DNA from 3 places in the Vibrio rumoiensis genome. Region 2 is predicted to be linked to each of the others. Evidence: predicted binding sites of a transcription regulator. Region 2 holds the regulator's gene; each other region holds the start of a gene.
The links. The regulator MetJ, encoded in region 2, represses methionine synthesis genes. The targets are predictions, from matches to a motif close to TTAGACNTNTANANGTCTAA.
Positions count from the first base shown of each region.

Region 1: the regulator MetJ is predicted to act here: its motif matches at 1,339-1,358, upstream of metN (methionine ABC transporter ATP-binding protein MetN).
Region 3: the regulator MetJ is predicted to act here: its motif matches at 1,116-1,135, upstream of metA (homoserine O-acetyltransferase MetA).

Region 1 is NZ_AP018685.1:2,000,729-2,003,004, reverse strand. It holds gene VRUMOI_RS09205 (methionine ABC transporter permease) at 1-183, opposite strand, end outside; gene metN (methionine ABC transporter ATP-binding protein MetN) at 173-1,207, opposite strand; gene gmhB (D-glycero-beta-D-manno-heptose 1,7-bisphosphate 7-phosphatase) at 1,502-2,056, shown strand; gene VRUMOI_RS09190 (EAL domain-containing protein) at 2,117-2,276, opposite strand, start outside.
Region 2 is NZ_AP018685.1:238,174-240,449, reverse strand. It holds gene VRUMOI_RS01090 (O-succinylhomoserine (thiol)-lyase) at 1-355, opposite strand, end outside; gene metJ (met regulon transcriptional regulator MetJ) at 679-996, shown strand; gene VRUMOI_RS01080 (malic enzyme-like NAD(P)-binding protein) at 1,125-2,276, opposite strand, start outside.
Region 3 is NZ_AP018685.1:572,007-574,282, reverse strand. It holds gene VRUMOI_RS02610 (cation:proton antiporter) at 1-80, shown strand, start outside; gene metA (homoserine O-acetyltransferase MetA) at 161-1,102, opposite strand; gene sspB (ClpXP protease specificity-enhancing factor) at 1,288-1,773, opposite strand; gene sspA (stringent starvation protein SspA) at 1,775-2,276, opposite strand, start outside.

The DNA.
Region 1 (2,276 bases), 1.0 Mb from region 2:
CACTCGGTTTTCGATTAAGCCACCTTTTTTGGTGATATGCAGAATCACGCCCATCGGAATACCAATGATAAAGCCGATTAAACCTGCAATGCCGACCATGTAAAGCGTTTCCCAGGTCGCGCCCCAAATGAGGCGAAAAGTGCGATGATCGTAATACCAATCCATGATGTGATCATAAAACATAGCCAAGTACCTCGACTTTTATATTGTGTTCTTTTAAGAAGGTAACAGATTGCTTAACCTGTTCTTTTTCACCAAACAGTTCTGCAACCATCAAGCCAAAGCGAACGCCACCGGCGTAATCAATATCAGAGTTCAAAATACTGACATCGACATTAAACTTGCGAGAGAGTTGACTAATAACCGGCGCATCAATGGTTGAGCCAGTAAATTCAAGGCGCACCAAAGGAATAGAGCCTTCCACTTGAGTGTCTTGCAAGCGCGCTTGGTAATCTTCAGGAATCGATAAATCGAGCGTTGAACGAATAAACTCTTGTGCCAGTTCGGTTTTAGGGTGGGCAAAAATATCGCTCACTAGGCCTTGTTCCACTAATCGGCCACCGCCAATGATCGCCACTTTGTCACAAATGTTTTTCACCACATCCATTTCATGAGTAATGATTAAAATCGTCAAATTAAGCTGCTGATTGATGGTTTTTAGCAATTCTAAAATAGACTTAGTGGTTGCAGGATCGAGCGCGCTAGTCGCTTCATCACACAATAATACTTTTGGTTTCGAGGCTAATGCACGTGCAATCGCAACGCGCTGTTTTTGTCCACCACTTAAATTCGCAGGGTAGGTGTCACGTTTGTCGGCAAGACCCACTAAATCAAGCAGCTCCTCCACTCGCTTTTCAATTTCGCTGGTTGGTGTTTGAGCTAACTCTAAAGGTAGCGCTACATTATCGAAAACGGTTCGAGAAGACAGTAGGTTAAAATGCTGGAAAATCATGCCGATATTGCGGCGCGCTTGACCTAACTCTTTAGAAGAAAGCTTGGTGAGATCTAAGCCATCAACTAAAACCGATCCAGACGTTGGGGCTTCTAGCATATTAACGCAGCGAATAAGGGTACTTTTACCGGCACCTGATGAGCCGATTACACCAAAGATTTCCCCTTGAGGGATATGAAGATTAATGTCTATCAGGGCTGGGATCTTTTTATTGCCTTGATAAAACACTTTATTGACTTGATTAATTTCAATCATTTAACAACCTAATGGGTAATACGTTCCATATATTCTATTTTCAATAACGTATAAGTTTAGTGAAAACACGCATTGTGATTGCGACTTGGTAGATGATGCTATGGTTTTCACCATCTCAAGTCAATAGATATTTTTACGTCTAGACGTCTAAAGTGTTATTTCAGATAAGACCGACTTAATCTAACTTAGCTCGGATTAATCTTAATGAACAACAAAGCAAAGCGTGCAATAATTACGTACTAGAAATTTCAGACTCAAACACGATTAGTTTGAGCTTAAAGAGAGAGTGTAATAGTGTCTAAACCCGCCGTTTTTATCGATCGTGATGGTGTCATTAATGTCGACCATGGTTATGTCAGTAAAGTCGATGACTTTGAATACATCGACGGTGTGTTTGAGGCAACCAAAGCGCTGAAAGATTTAGGTTATTTGCTAGTGTTAGTCACTAATCAGTCTGGCATCGCCCGTGGTTATTATTCAGAGAAAGAATTTTTAACCTTAACCGAGTGGATGGACTGGAATTTCGTTGATCAAGGGGTGGAATTTGATGGTTTTTATTATTGCCCACATCATCCTGACGGTTCGGTAGAAAAATACGCTCAAGTGTGTGATTGTCGTAAGCCTGCTCCTGGGATGTTTATTTCAGCTCAAGAAGAGTTGGATATCGATATGTCACGCTCTGTCATGATTGGTGATAAAGCCGATGATATGAAAGCGGCGATTGCGGCAGGCTTGAAGCACAAAATTTTAGTGCGTACAGGTAAAAAGGTAACGGAAGAGTCTCAGTCTTTAGCCGATGTGGTGTTAGATAGTATTAAAGATGTACCGAAGTACCTTGCTGAGCGATAGGTTTCCTGAAACTTTGTTGTTTGAAAAAAACGCCCAATGATTGACTTCATTGGGCGTTTTTTATTGAGACGAGGTGGTTAATTTTTTCTGATGGTTATTACAGTCGTTATTCGTCGCCAGTTTTACCCACTCTTCGAAAGGTTGCGGTTTAGCGTATAGGAAGCCTTGAGCTTGTTGGCAACCTAAGTCTTTTAATATTTGAGCTTGTCCTTCGGTTTCG
Region 2 (2,276 bases):
TAAAGTCGCCTTTTTGTGCTCGAGTATTAAATAAGCGATAAGTGCCGCCATAACAGTCATGTGGGGCAACAATCAGATCATCAGGGCCAATAAAGGCTGAAACCCATAAATTGAGTGCTGAAGTACCGCAATTGGTGATCACCGCACCAGCACCTTCTTCAAGTTCAGATAACGCCTGTTCAAGTAAACCACGGTTTGGATTACCTGAGCGAGTATAGTCATACTTAGGCACTTCACCAAAAGCAGGAAAGCCATAATTGGTCGATAAATAAATAGGCGGAACGACCGCGTGAAATTGGCTATCCGATTCAATACCGGTACGAACCGCGACTGTTGCTGGCTTTCTTGAACTCATTGGCGTATTCCTTTCCTTTTGCATTCGCAATCAATATACACAGAGGCTGATACTAAAACCTACTATACCCAAATATAACCAAAGTGCTATTTGCACCAACTCAATTTTAAAAGAGACATTATTTTACCGCTTTTAAAACAAGAGCGATCACATAAATCACCCTGCAATGGTTTATTCTTAAGCTAGACAGAGTGATACTTTATCCCTCACAAATTGAGACGTCAAGACCTCTAGCCATCTAAGTGTCTTTACTTTCGGCAGTAAATGCACCTAAAATTGGCATTCAGCCACTAATTACAGATATTAAATAACGAAGGTGCGTGATGGCAGATTGGAATGGTGAGTACATTAGCCCGTATGCAGAGCATGGAAAAAAGAGTGAACAAGTCAAAAAGATCACAGTTTCTATTCCATTAAAGGTTCTTAAAGTCTTAACCGATGAACGCACTCGCCGCCAAGTCAACAACTTGCGTCATGCGACCAACAGTGAACTACTGTGTGAAGCATTCTTACATGCTTATACTGGCCAACCTTTACCAACAGATGAAGATTTGCGTAAAGATCGACCAGACGATATCCCAACCGAAGTAAAACGCTTAATGACCGAAATGGGCATTGAATTCGAAGCGTTTGATGATTAATACGTTACTCGGATTGTCGTAACTCGTTTTTCGAAAAAGAAAAAATAAAGCCCGCTCAAATCATTTGAGCGGGCTTTATTGTATTCGAGCGACAAGAAGCGAAGCGCCCTAGTATTCGAGTTTATTTTTTACTTATACTGATCCGGCAATTCGATACGTGCGACACCAGACTCAACCGCAGCACGAGCAACCGCACCAGCCACTTCAGACAATAAACGCGGATCCATTGGTTTTGGAATGATGTAATCCGGACCAAATGATAGCGCTTCAACCCCTGCCGCTTTTAATACTTCGGCTGGTACTTCTTGTTTCGCTAATTGACGAATCGCTTCAACTGCCGCCAATTTCATTTCGGTATTAATTTCACTGGCACGAACATCTAATGCGCCACGGAAAATGAATGGGAAACAAATAACGTTATTAACTTGGTTCGGATAATCACTACGACCCGTACCCATGATTAAGTCATTACGGACTTTGATGGCTAACTCTGGCTTGATTTCAGGATCAGGGTTTGAACAAGCAAACACAATCGGCTTATCAGCCATTAACGCAAGCGCTTCTGGTGGTAACAGATTTGGACCAGATACACCTAGGAATAAATCCGCGCCTTCAATCACATCTTCCAAAGTACGCATATCAGTGTTGTTAGCAAACAATTGTTTGTACTCATTCAAGTCATCACGACGTGTATGAATCACGCCTTTACGATCAAGCATGTAGATTTTTTCACGTAATGCGCCACATTTGATCAGTAGCTCCATACAGGCGACTGCCGCAGCACCTGCGCCTAAACAAACAATTTTACACTCAGACAGCTTCTTGCCCTGTAGCTCTATTGCATTCAGCATACCGGCTGCCGTCACAATCGCCGTACCGTGCTGATCATCATGGAAAACAGGCACGTCACAACGCTCAATCAGTTGGCGCTCAATCTCAAAGCAATCTGGCGCTTTAATATCTTCTAGGTTAATGCCACCAAAAGTATCAGCAATATTAGCCACCGTATCAACAAACTCGTCGATAGTACGATGCTTAACCTGAATATCAATAGAATCCAATCCAGCAAAACGTTTAAATAACAGCGCCTTACCTTCCATAACTGGTTTTGAGGCTAATGGACCTAAATTACCTAAACCTAGAATAGCGGTACCATTTGAGATAACGGCAACCGTATTACCTTTAGCAGTATATTTATAAGCATTATCAGGGTTTAGTGCGATTTCACGTACCGGCTCAGCAACACCAGGGCTATAAGCCAAAGCTAGATCTTCCGCCGT
Region 3 (2,276 bases), 330 kb from region 2:
TGGAAGATGCTGATAAATTACGTGCACAAGTTGAAGCAGACTCAACAACACAAAAAGAGACGTTAAACAAAGACGTGTAAAACAAATCACCTCACAAAAAAAGCAGCATGACTTTTCGGTTATGCTGCTTTTTTATTAGCTACGATTTTGAATAAAACGCTTAATCATCTTTCGTAAAATTATCTACTGAGAAATGATCCAAATCGTATGGTGTTTGTTGATACACACAATAGTTTAACCAGTTGGAAAAGAGTAAATGGCCATGACTTCTCCAGCTCGCAATTGGTGGATTATCAGGGTTATCATTAGGGTAATAATTTACTGGAACCGCCGGATCCATCCCTTCAGCTAAATCTCGCATATACTCATGATGTAAAGTATGAGAATCATATTCAGGATGCCCGGTAACAAAAACGTGTCGCTTATCTTTGCTGCTCGCAAGATAGACACCGGCATCCGAAGAGGTCGCCAGAATATCTAAATCGGTGTGCTTAGAAAGATACTCATCCGTAAAATCTGCATAACGAGAATGTGGCGCTAAGAAGCTATCATCAAAGCCTCTTACTACTGGATGAAATTCACTAACGACATCATGGCGATAAACACCGGATAACTTTTCTTTTCGTGTGCGTTTTGGCAGGTTATATAGCAATTTGAGGCCAGCTTGTGCCGCCCAACAAACGTATAATGTCGAGGTGACATGATCTTTCGCCCACGCCATAATGGTCTGTAAGTGATCCCAATACGCGACATCTTCAAATTGAACGAGACCTAATGGAGCCCCGGTAATGATCAAACCATCAAAATTTCGATCTTTCACCACATCAAACTGACGATAAAAATTATTTAAATGTTCGGTAGGCGTATTTTTACTCGGGCGATCATCAATTCGAAGTAGCTCTATATCGACTTGAAGCGGGCTATTTGACAGTAAACGTAAGAACTGAGTTTCCGTCTCAATTTTTTTCGGCATCAAATTTAAGATCAAAACTTTAAGTGGGCGAATCATCTGTGTGGTAGCACGAGTTTCCGACATAATAAAGATTCTCTCCTGACGTAAAATATCAGAAGCAGGTAACTGATCGGGAATCTTGATTGGCATTGCACTCTCTCCATAAGCAATCTAGACGTCTAAACACCTATAAGTATATCAAGACAAAGGTGAATGTCGAGTAAGAATATCCGTGACGCCAGACCGCTTATTTTAGTTAACTAAGTTTAAGTTTAGCGCAAAAAAAAGCAGCGCATGAAAGCGCTGCTTTTGAAAACAAGATGTCGTGATTATCACTATTTAACGATGGTTAAACTTGGACGACCTTTAGGTTTCGCTGGGGCTTCAGACTCATCAGATGCTGACGCTTCTGGCGTTTCATCGCTTGGGCTATCCACACTTGATAGGGATGATACAGGCTCTTCTTTGATGCCTGCTTCCATTTCAACCGTGTAAGCATCTTCAGGTTCAAACATGGTTCCTGCGCCATTTTCACGCGCATAGATAGCTTGTACTGCATACATAGGAACAATGACTGAATGTGGGCGACCACTAAAGCGAGCATTGAACATAATGGCATCATTACTGATTTCCAAGTTACCAACCGCTCGTGGCGCAACATTCAAAATAATTTGACCATCTTGCACAAACTCAACAGGCACTCGTACACCTGGTAATGTAGCTTCCACCACTAAGTGAGGCGTCAGTTCATTATCCACTAACCATTCATAAAATGCGCGCACCAAATAAGGGCGTCTTGGTGTCATTTTGTCCATATCCATACTAGCGAACCAAACGCATTTCTCGTTCAGCTTCTGTTAGAGAGGCTAAGAATGAATCACGCTCAAATACGCGGCTCATATAGATCTTAAGTTCTTTCGAACCCGGACCTGATAATTCAATACCGAATGTAGGTAAACGCCATAGTAATGGTGCTAAGTAGCAATCAATTAGGCTGAACTCTTCACTCATAAAGTGTTCATATTCAGCGAAAACAGGCGCTAACGTTAGTAAATCATTACGTAATTTGATGCGAGCGGCTTCTGCTTCTTCAGGTGTTCCTGAAACAATCTTTTCAGCTTGTGAATACCAGTTACGCTCGATACGATACATCATCAAACGACTGTTACCACGTGCAACCGGATAGACAGGCATCAAAGGCGGATGAGGAAAACGCTCATCAAGGTATTCCATGATGATGTTAGAATTATAAAGTGCAAGTTCACGATCAATTAAAGTCGGAACTGACTTATAAGGGTTCAATTCAATTAGGTCTGTTGGTAGG